2 regions of the Rhizobium sp. RCC_161_2 genome follow, and region 1 is predicted to be linked to the other one. Evidence: predicted binding sites of a transcription regulator. Region 1 holds the regulator's gene; the other holds the start of a gene.

Region 1 (4,825 bases):
CGTCGCGATCGTGCGGCCGTGGAAAGCGCCTTCGAAGGTGATGATATGGAATTTCTCGGGATGGCCCTTGGAGAACTGGTACCGCCGCGCCGTCTTGATCGCGCATTCCAGTGCCTCGGCACCGGAATTGGTGAAGAACACCTTGTCGGCAAAGGTGGCTTCCGTCAGGCGCTTCGACAGCTTCTCCTGGCCCGGCACCTCATAGAGGTTCGACAGGTGCCAGACCTTGTCGGCCTGCGCCTTCAGTTCCGCAACCAGATGGGGATGCGCATGACCGAGCGAATTCACCGCGACGCCTGCGGCGAAATCGAGATAGCGCTCGCCTGTCTCCGTGAACAGCCATACGCCCTCTCCTCGCTCAAACCGCAGCGGGGCACGCATATAGGTGTCATAAAGCGGCGCGGTTTCAGCCATGGCCCGTATCTCCTCGATCACAACCTTTAGGGCCAATCGTTTCCTTCAAGTGAAACGGGCCCGGAAAAATCAAAAATGCCGCCTTGCGGCGGCTGAGGCACTATTGATGTTTTGCACCGCAATGTCAACAAAACAGGCGATTTAGCAGGCGCGGCAGAGCACCTCTGAACGAGAGGTATGCCTTCAATTGCTAATATTGCAAAAATGCCACGCCTAGACAAGCAAGTTGGGGAAAACCCCGAAATCGATTCCCCAGGAATCATGCGACTCTTGTCACGGAGTCAGCCTCACACTAGGTTAAATCTCAATTACTAGACTGCATGCGGCGGGAACTAGTCACCACAATTTTTTAAGCGTTTCGGGCCTCGACCCCATCTGAGGCAATGGTGAAGGATTCTGCCATCGGAAACGCGACAGCGGAGACAGGGCATGAATTGGACAGACGAACGCGTCGAGAAGCTGAAGAAGCTGTGGTCCGAGGGTTTGAGCGCGAGCCAGATCGCGGCGCAGCTTGGTGGCGTCAGTCGTAACGCCGTCATCGGCAAGGTACATCGCTTGAGCCTGCCGGGCCGAGCGAAGGCCGGTGGCACGGCGACGGCGGCCCGAGCGCAGAAGCGCAACACTTCGGCGCCACGCGCACCGAACTACGCCTCGCGCGTTGCAACCCGCACGGTTACCCGTCAGCAGGGCGCAACGATGCTCAAGGAAGAAGTCGAGATCGATACGGTCAACGAGATCGAATATCGTCCGGCAGCCAATGTGGTCGTTCCGATTTCGCGACGCCTCGGCCTGACGGAACTCACCGAACGTACCTGCAAGTGGCCGGTCGGCGATCCTCTGAAGGATGATTTCCACTTCTGCGGTAATGACAGCCCGGATGCATCGCCCTATTGCGGCTACCATCAGCGCCTGGCCTATCAGCCGGTGCATGAGCGCCGGCGGCCGGCGGCTCAGCCACGCGGCTGAGATGCGCCATAGCTGAAGAAAAGAAACGGGCCGAAAGGCCCGTTTTCTGTTTCCGCCGCTATGTTGGGTGACTGACCGGTTTCCCGCTCAGGCCTCCATGGAATAACCCGCGCCGCGAACGGTGCGGATGACATCCTGCATATTGGAGAAGTTCAGCGCCTTGCGCAGACGTCCGACATGGACATCGACAGTGCGTTCGTCGACATAGATGTCATGCCCCCAGACACCGTCGAGGAGTTGCGATCGCGAGAAGACACGGCTCGGCGAGGACATCAGGAACTCCAGCAGGCGGAATTCGGTCGGCCCCAGCCGCACTTCGCGGCTCTTGCGGTGAACGCGATGGGTCTCGCGGTCCAGTTCGATATCGCCACAGCGCAGCACCGTGGAGAGAACCTCCGGACGGGCACGGCGCAGCATCGCCTTGACGCGGGCCATCAGTTCCGGCGTCGAGAACGGCTTGACGACATAATCGTCCGCACCGGTGGAAAGGCCGCGCACGCGCTCGCTTTCCTCGCCGCGGGCGGTGAGCATGATGATCGGCAGGCGCTCCGTCTCCGGCCGCATGCGCAGCCGGCGGCAGAGCTCGATGCCGGACACGCCGGGGAGCATCCAGTCAAGGATCAGAAGATCGGGAATGCGCTCCTGGAGGCGAAGCTCGGCTTCGTCGCCTCTCAGGATCGTGTCGACCTCGAAGCCTTCGGCCTCGAGATTATAGCGCAGCAGAACGCTGAGCGCTTCTTCGTCTTCTACAACAGCAACTCTCGGAACCATACGTCTCTGGTCTCCTTCTTTGGCGTCTGGATTATTCCGTCACCGCACCGACGGTGTTGGCGGTATCGTCTTTCGGGCGCTCGCCTTCGGGCTGGCTGCCGGTTGCCATGTAATAGATCGTCTCAGCGATGTTGGTGGCATGGTCGCCGATACGCTCGATGTTCTTGGCACAGAAGAGAAGATGCGTGCAGGTAGTGATATTGCGCGGATCTTCCATCATGTAGGTCAGCATCTCGCGGAAGAGCGAGGTGTACATCGCGTCGATTTCCTCGTCGCGCTCACGGATCGACACGGCCTTGTCGGGCGAACGGGTCGTGTAGACGTCGAGCACTTCCTTGAGCTGGCTAAGCGCCAGTTCGGAGAGATGTTCGATGCCACGGGCAAGTTTCCGTGGAACGCCGGTGCCCTGGACGGCGATGACGCGCTTGGCGGTGTTCTTGCCGAGGTCGCCGACACGCTCCAGATCGGAGGCGATGCGGATCGAGCCCATGATTTCGCGAAGGTCGGCGGCCATCGGCTGACGGCGAGCGATGGTGACGATCGCCTTATCGCCGACTTCGCGCTCGGCATGGTCGAGAACGACGTCGTCGGAGATGACCTTCTGAGCCAGAGCCGCGTCGCTGTTGACGAGCGCGCGTACGCTATCGCTGACCATCTGCTCGGCCAGGCCGCCCATTTCGGCAATGCGGCGCGTCAGGAACTTCAGGTCTTCGTCATAGGCTGAGAGAATGTGAGTGGAGACCATTTTTCTATCCTCAAGGTGAACTGTGTGAAAGGAGCCGCGCGCCTGCCATCATCAACCAAAACGGCCCATGATGTAATCCTGCGTGCGGAAATCGTCGGGATTGGTGAACATCTTATCGGTATCGTTCTCCTCGACCAAATGGCCGAGGTGAAACATTGCGGTGCGCTGCGAGACGCGGGCCGCCTGCTGCATGGAATGCGTCACGATGACGATCGTGAAATTTTCCCTGATCTCGTGAATCAGTTCCTCGACCTTAGCCGTGGCGATGGGATCGAGCGCCGAGCACGGCTCGTCCATGAGAATGACCTCCGGGCTGACGGCAACGGCGCGGGCAATGCAGAGACGCTGCTGCTGGCCGCCGGACAGGCTGGTGCCGGCTTCCTGCAATCGATCCTTGACCTCGCCCCAGAGGCCGGCCTTCTGCAGGCTGGTTTCGACGATATGGTCGAGATCGGACTTGGAGCGGTGCAGCCCGTGAATACGCGGGCCGTAGGCCACGTTCTCATAGATCGACTTCGGGAAGGGATTGGGCTTCTGGAACACCATGCCGACGCGGGCGCGCAATTCCACGACATCGATGGCGGTGTCATAGACATCCTGATCGTCGAGCGTGATCTTGCCGGTGACGCGGCAGGTGTCGATCGTGTCGTTCATGCGGTTGAGGCAGCGCAGGAAGGTGGACTTGCCGCAACCGGAAGGGCCGATCAGCGCGGTGACCGTATTGGCACGGATGTTCAGGTCGACACCGAACAGGGCGCGCTTGTCGCCGTAATAGACCGAGACGTCCTGGCCGATCATCTTGTAGGGGATCGTCGTCATCTTCCTGGCCAATGCCTTCTCGCTTGCGGCTTCCGTCATCACGTTCATCTCGTCTCCCCCTCTACCAACGCCGCTCGAAGCGACGACGCAGCAGGATGGCCCCGATGTTCATTGCAACAAGGAAGAAGAGCAGAACGATAATGGCCCCGGAGGTTCGCTCGACAAAGGCGCGCTCGGCTTCGCTCGCCCACATGTAGATCTGCACCGGCAGCGCGGTCGCGGGATCGAGCGGCGATGTTGGATAATTGGCGACGAAGGCGACCATGCCGATCAACAGCAACGGCGCGGTTTCGCCAAGCGCATGCGCAAGCCCAAGGATCGTACCGGTCAGGATGCCCGGCATGGCGAGCGGCAGGACATGGTGGAACACAACCTGCATGCGAGAGGCGCCTAGACCGAGGGCGGCGCTGCGGATCGACGGCGGCACGGCGCGCAGTGCCGAGCGCGTGGCGATGATGATCATCGGCAGCGTCATCAGGCTCAGCACCAGCCCGCCGACCAGCGAGGCCGAACGCGGCAGGCCCATGACATTGATGAAGACAGAGAGGCCGAGGAGACCATAGACGATCGACGGCACGGCGGCGAGATTGTTGATGTTCACCTCGATCAGGTCCGTCAATCGGTTCTTGGGCGCGAATTCCTCAAGATAGATCGAAGCGGCGACGCCGACCGGCAATGCCAGCACCAGCACGGTCAGCATCAGATAGAGCGAGCCGATCAGCGCAACGCCGAGGCCGGCCGCTTCCGGACGACTGGAATTGCCCGACAGGAACAGGCCGCTATTGAATGCCTTGTGGAGCGCGCCGCTGGCGGCAAGCTGCTTCATCCAGCCGAGCTGTCGGTCGGAGACCTTGCGATCCGCTTCATTCGCCGTCAGGTCGATCTGCCCCTTGTTGGCGGAATCGATATTGGCGTCGGCGAGGAAGGTGATCTTCACCGTTTTCCCGATGATGGCGGGATCGGCCATGACCTTGTTGCGCAGCACGATGCGCGAGCTGTCCGATACCATCGCCATCGCCTCACGCACGAGTGTGCGATTGGCGGGATCAATGCCGAGCGCCTTCACCAGAGCGTCGCGGACGAGAAGCGGATAGTTGGCCGCGATCAGCA
Region 2 (4,825 bases), on a different contig from region 1:
CTCGACCACGGCCAGAGCCGCCATGTTGACGACTCCACGCGAGGTGACGGAGGGCGACAGGATGTGGGCGGGAAGCGCGGTGCCGAGCAGGATCGGGCCGACATGCAGGCCGTCGGTCATGGTCTTGACCACGCCGAGCGTGATGTTGGCGGCATCCAGATTGGGGAAGACCAGCAGGTTCGCCTCGCCGGAAAGCGTGCTGTCCGGCATGACGTGGCGGCGCAGGCTCTCGGAGATGGCGCTGTCGCCGTGCATTTCGCCATCGACTTCCAGCTCGGGCGCCGCTTCGCGTACAAGCGCTAGCGCATCGCGCATCTTGGTGGCGCTTTCCGATTCCCGCGATCCGAAGTTCGAATGCGAGACGAGGGCGACGCGCGGTGCGATGCCGAAGCGCTTGATTTCCTCTGCCGCCAGCACCGCCGATTGGGCGATCTCCTCGGCATTCGGGTTAAAGGTGACGTAGGTGTCGGTGTAGAAGGTCGCGCCGCGCTGGGAAATCAGCAGGCTGAGCGCCGAGAAGTCGCGGACGTCAGAGCGTTTGCCAATGATCTGGCGGACGATGCGCAGATGGCGCTCGTAACGGCCTTCGAGACCGCAGATCAGTGCGTCGGCATCGCCGCGCTTCAGCGCCAGGGCGCCGATGACAGTGGTGTTGGTGCGAACGATGGTTCTGGCTGCTTCCGGAATGACACCGCTGCGGCCGACGAGCGAGAAATAGAGTTCGACATATTCGCGGAAGCGCGGATCATCATTCGGGTTGATGACGGCGAAATCGGTATGCGGCCGGATCTTCAAGCCGTAGCGCTTCAGACGTGTCTCGATGACGTTGGGACGGCCGATCAGGATCGGCACGGCGGTGCCTTCTTCAAGAAGGACCTGGGCGGCACGCAGAACACGCTCGTCTTCGCCTTCGGAGAAGACCACACGCTTGCGCTCGGCGATCTTCGCGGCTGCAAAGATCGGCTTCATCACGAAGCCGGAGCGGAAGACGAAGCGGTTGAGCTCGTCCATATAGGCGTCAAAATCGGTGATCGGACGCAGCGCCACGCCGCTTTCGGCGGCGGCTCTTGCGACAGCCGGCGCGATGCGCAGGATCAGGCGCGGATCGAAGGGCGAGGGGATCAGGTAGTCCGGCCCGAAGACCGGCGTTTCGCCGGTATAGGCGCGAGCGGCCACATCCGAAGGCTCCTCGCGGGCAAGCGACGCGATGGCGCGCACAGCGGCCATCTTCATTTCCTCGTTGATCGTCTTGGCGCCGCAATCGAGAGCGCCGCGGAAGATATAGGGGAAGCAGAGGACGTTGTTGACCTGGTTCGGGAAGTCGGAACGGCCGGTGCAGATCATCGCATCCGGCCGGGCGGCGCGGGCGAGGTCCGGCATGATTTCCGGCGTCGGATTGGCCAGCGCCATGATCAGCGGCTTTTCCGCCATCTGTTCCAGGAGCTCGGGCTTCAATACGCCGGCGGCGGACAGGCCAAGGAAGACATCGGCGCCGCCGATCGACTCGGCAAGCTCGCGCTTGTCGCTTTTCTGGGCATAGACTGATTTCCATTCGTCCATCAGCACGTTGCGGTCTTCATAGACGAGGCCCTCGATGTCGTGGACCCAGATATTTTCGCGCTTGGCACCGAGAATGACCAGAAGGTTGAGGCATGCAAGTGCCGCAGCACCCGCGCCGGAGGCGACGATCTTGACGTCCTCAATCTTCTTGCCGGCCAGTTCCAGCCCGTTGAGAATGGCGGCAGCGACAATGATCGCGGTGCCGTGCTGGTCGTCGTGGAAGACCGGGATTTCCATCTTCTCGCGCAGGCGGCGCTCGACGTCGAAACATTCCGGCGCCTTGATGTCCTCAAGATTGATGCCGCCGAAGGTCGGTTCGAGTGCCGAAATCGTAGCGACCATCTCATCTACGGTCGGGGCCTCGATTTCGATGTCAAAGACATCGATGCCGGCGAATTTCTTGAAGAGGACCGCCTTGCCTTCCATCACCGGTTTGGAGGCCAGTGGGCCGATATTACCAAGGCCGAGGACGGCCGTGCCGTTGGAGATGACTGCGACGAGATTGCCACGCGAGGTATAGTCGAAGGCCGTTTCCGGATTGTCGCGGATGGCAAGGCACGGTGCGGCGACGCCGGGAGAATAGGCAAGCGCCAGGTCGCGCTGGTTGCCAAGCGGCTTGGTCGCCTGGATTTCCAGCTTGCCGGGGCGGGGATAGCGATGAAAGAAGAGAGCCTGTTCGTCGAGATTGCCACTCGCCATGTTCTTGGCTGCCTTCGATGTGTCGTTCGTATCCATCCCGCTTCTCCATTCCTGCTTGCGCGCCTGCGCCTCAAGCCCCCTCCATACATCAATCGTTCGGAGTGCACAGTATGGATTTGACGCTGCTGAAGGGTTTTTTGTCGCGGCAAAGGCATAATTTTCCTTTGCGGAAACTGTGACTTTGCAAAGGGCAGACGGCGGGCGGCCGCGTCATACGAGGTTCATGGCGGGAGGCTAGGAGGGTGGAAAACAGTGAGATCCCTCATGACCCTCATGACCCTCATCGCCTCTCATCGCGGCGGCACGCATCTGTGGCCGGAAAACACTCGGCTCGCCTTTTCGAATACCGCCAAGCTTGCTGTCGATCTCGTGGAATTCGATGTGCACCAGACGCGAGACAACCGGCTCGTCGTCCATCACGATGCGCTGATCGACCGCATGACGGATGGCAAAGGTGCGATCGCCGATTTCAGTTATGACGAGCTGATGCGCCATATCGTCATCGGCAGCGGCGGCGAGACCATTCCCACCCTTGCCGAAACCATCGATATTTTCGGGCCTTCCGCGATCGACCTTCGGCTGGAGATCAAGACGAAGCTGGATGGCAAAGCCTATGACGGCATGGAGGGCCGCATCGCGGACGAGCTGCTGGCGAGTGGCGTGCTGGGGCGAACCATGGTGACCAGCTTCTCGCTTTCACGTCTTGAAGCCTTCGGCACGGCGCTCGACGAGCGTGGCCTGAATGTCGGCGAACTCCTCGGCCTCGTCTTCCTATGCTTGCCGCAGACGGTTGCGCAGCTTGGTTGGGAGGGCATCCTTGCCGCAATTGGCCGGTTTGGTGTCCGTGACATCGCCTTGCGGGCAGAGACGATCGACGCCGATGTGATGGAGCTGTTCGGGAGAAACGGCGTGACGGTCCACGGCTGGGCGGCGCATACGAGCGAGGCGGCGCGGGCGATGTTCCGTCTCGGGGTCGCCAGTTTTACAACCGACCGGCCAGATCTCGCCATAGCTGCAAAACACAGCTGATTTCCTGCCATGAGCGCTCCGCACAGCATTTGTCATCATCCTGAAACACGAGTCTGATTTTGGAATAGGTAACGTAGGATAGGGCGCGGACAAAAGTTCGTGAATGAAAACATGGACACTCGGCGATTTCGAACGCTGTTCATTTCTGACGTTCACCTCGGCTCGAAAGCGGCCAAGGCGGACTTCCTCCTCGATTTTCTCCGTCTTCATGACGCCGACACCATTTACCTTGTCGGCGATATCGTGGATGGCTGGCGTCTGAAGCGCAACTGGTACTGGCCGCAGGATTGCAATGACGTCGTGCAGAAGCTGTTGCGCAAGGCGCGCAAGGGCTCGCGCATCGTCTATATCCCCGGCAATCACGACGAGTTCCTGCGCGATTTTCCCGGCATGCATTTCGGCGGCATCGAGGTGGCCCAGCGCGCGATCCACGAGACAGCCGACGGCAAGAAATATCTTGTCCTGCATGGCGATGAGTTCGACGTCGTCGTCCGCAACGCCCGTCTGCTCGCCTATCTCGGCGACTGGGCCTATGACATGGCGATCCTGATCAATATCGGCCTTGCCGCGGTTCGGCGCCGCCTGAATATGCCCTACTGGTCCTTCTCAGCCTGGGCGAAGCTTCAGGTCAAGCACGCCGTCAACTTCATCGGCGAGTTCCAGCGCGTCGTCGTGGAAGAGGCCAAGCGTAGCGACGCCGACGGCGTCATCTGCGGCCACATCCACCATGCCGTCATCGAGGACTTCGATGGCATCCGCTACATCAACACCGGCGACTGGGTCGAAAGCTGCACGGCAATCGCCGAGCATGATGACGGCACGTTCGAGCTGATCACCTGGCACTCGATTGCCGAGACCCTACCGGTTGGCGTTGCTGCTGATGAATTGCCGGAAGCGCTTGGAGCGCAGGCGGCGTAATATTTCGCCGCCTCACGGGCCTAATAACGCTCCGTCACAATTATTGATCACTGAGATCCCACTGCTTTGGTCATTTTAGGCTGAAACGTTACAGCTAGTCCATTTCCCGCCATAGTCGTAATCACGATAGGGTGCTAGGAACACATCAGTTCCCTTCAGGTCTGTCATGATTCCCGCGACAAAATCTCTGCAGGGCGAGGGCGCGCCGCCGTATTTTCGGTTGCGCACCGCCTTGTCCTATTGCGCGCCGTTGATCGTCAACGGAATTGCCTTGCCGTTTTTTCCCGTCTGGCTGGCCGGGTTGAGTTTCAGCGATCGTGAGATCGGCCTAATCCTTGCCGTGCCGATGGTGGTGCGGGTTCTCGTCGTGCCTATTGTCGGCATGCTTGCCGACCGCGTGCAGGAACGTGCCACGGTTTTGTTCTGGTCGGGCGCGCTGTCGCTGTTGACGGCGATCGCGCTTTACTGGACCAGCGATTTTTGGCCGGTGCTTCTGGTCTACGGCATCCAGGGCGCGACATACGCGCCTTACGTTCCCATCGTTGAATCGATCGCCGTTTCCGGCGTACGGCGCTGGGGTTTCGATTACGGCTCGATGCGCGTCTGGGGATCGATCGCT

The links. Region 1 encodes PhoB, which activates phosphate uptake and scavenging genes when phosphate is short. Its sites were predicted from a motif close to TGTCATNNANCTGTCAT; they were not measured.
Region 2: the regulator PhoB is predicted to act here: its motif matches at 3,319-3,335, upstream of AB6803_RS05655 (UDP-2,3-diacylglucosamine diphosphatase).

Annotation. Positions count from the first base shown of each region.
Region 1 covers NZ_JBFUPL010000005.1:63,058-67,882, forward strand. The annotation lists gene AB6803_RS14725 (aspartate aminotransferase family protein) at 1-414, opposite strand, end outside; gene AB6803_RS14730 (GcrA family cell cycle regulator) at 844-1,380, shown strand; gene phoB (phosphate regulon transcriptional regulator PhoB) at 1,468-2,151, opposite strand; gene phoU (phosphate signaling complex protein PhoU) at 2,183-2,896, opposite strand; gene pstB (phosphate ABC transporter ATP-binding protein PstB) at 2,948-3,763, opposite strand; gene pstA (phosphate ABC transporter permease PstA) at 3,777-4,825, opposite strand, start outside.
Region 2 covers NZ_JBFUPL010000002.1:313,481-318,305, forward strand. The annotation lists gene AB6803_RS05645 (NADP-dependent malic enzyme) at 1-2,295, opposite strand, end outside; gene AB6803_RS05650 (glycerophosphodiester phosphodiesterase) at 2,524-3,288, shown strand; gene AB6803_RS05655 (UDP-2,3-diacylglucosamine diphosphatase) at 3,400-4,206, shown strand; gene AB6803_RS05660 (MFS transporter) at 4,373-4,825, shown strand, end outside.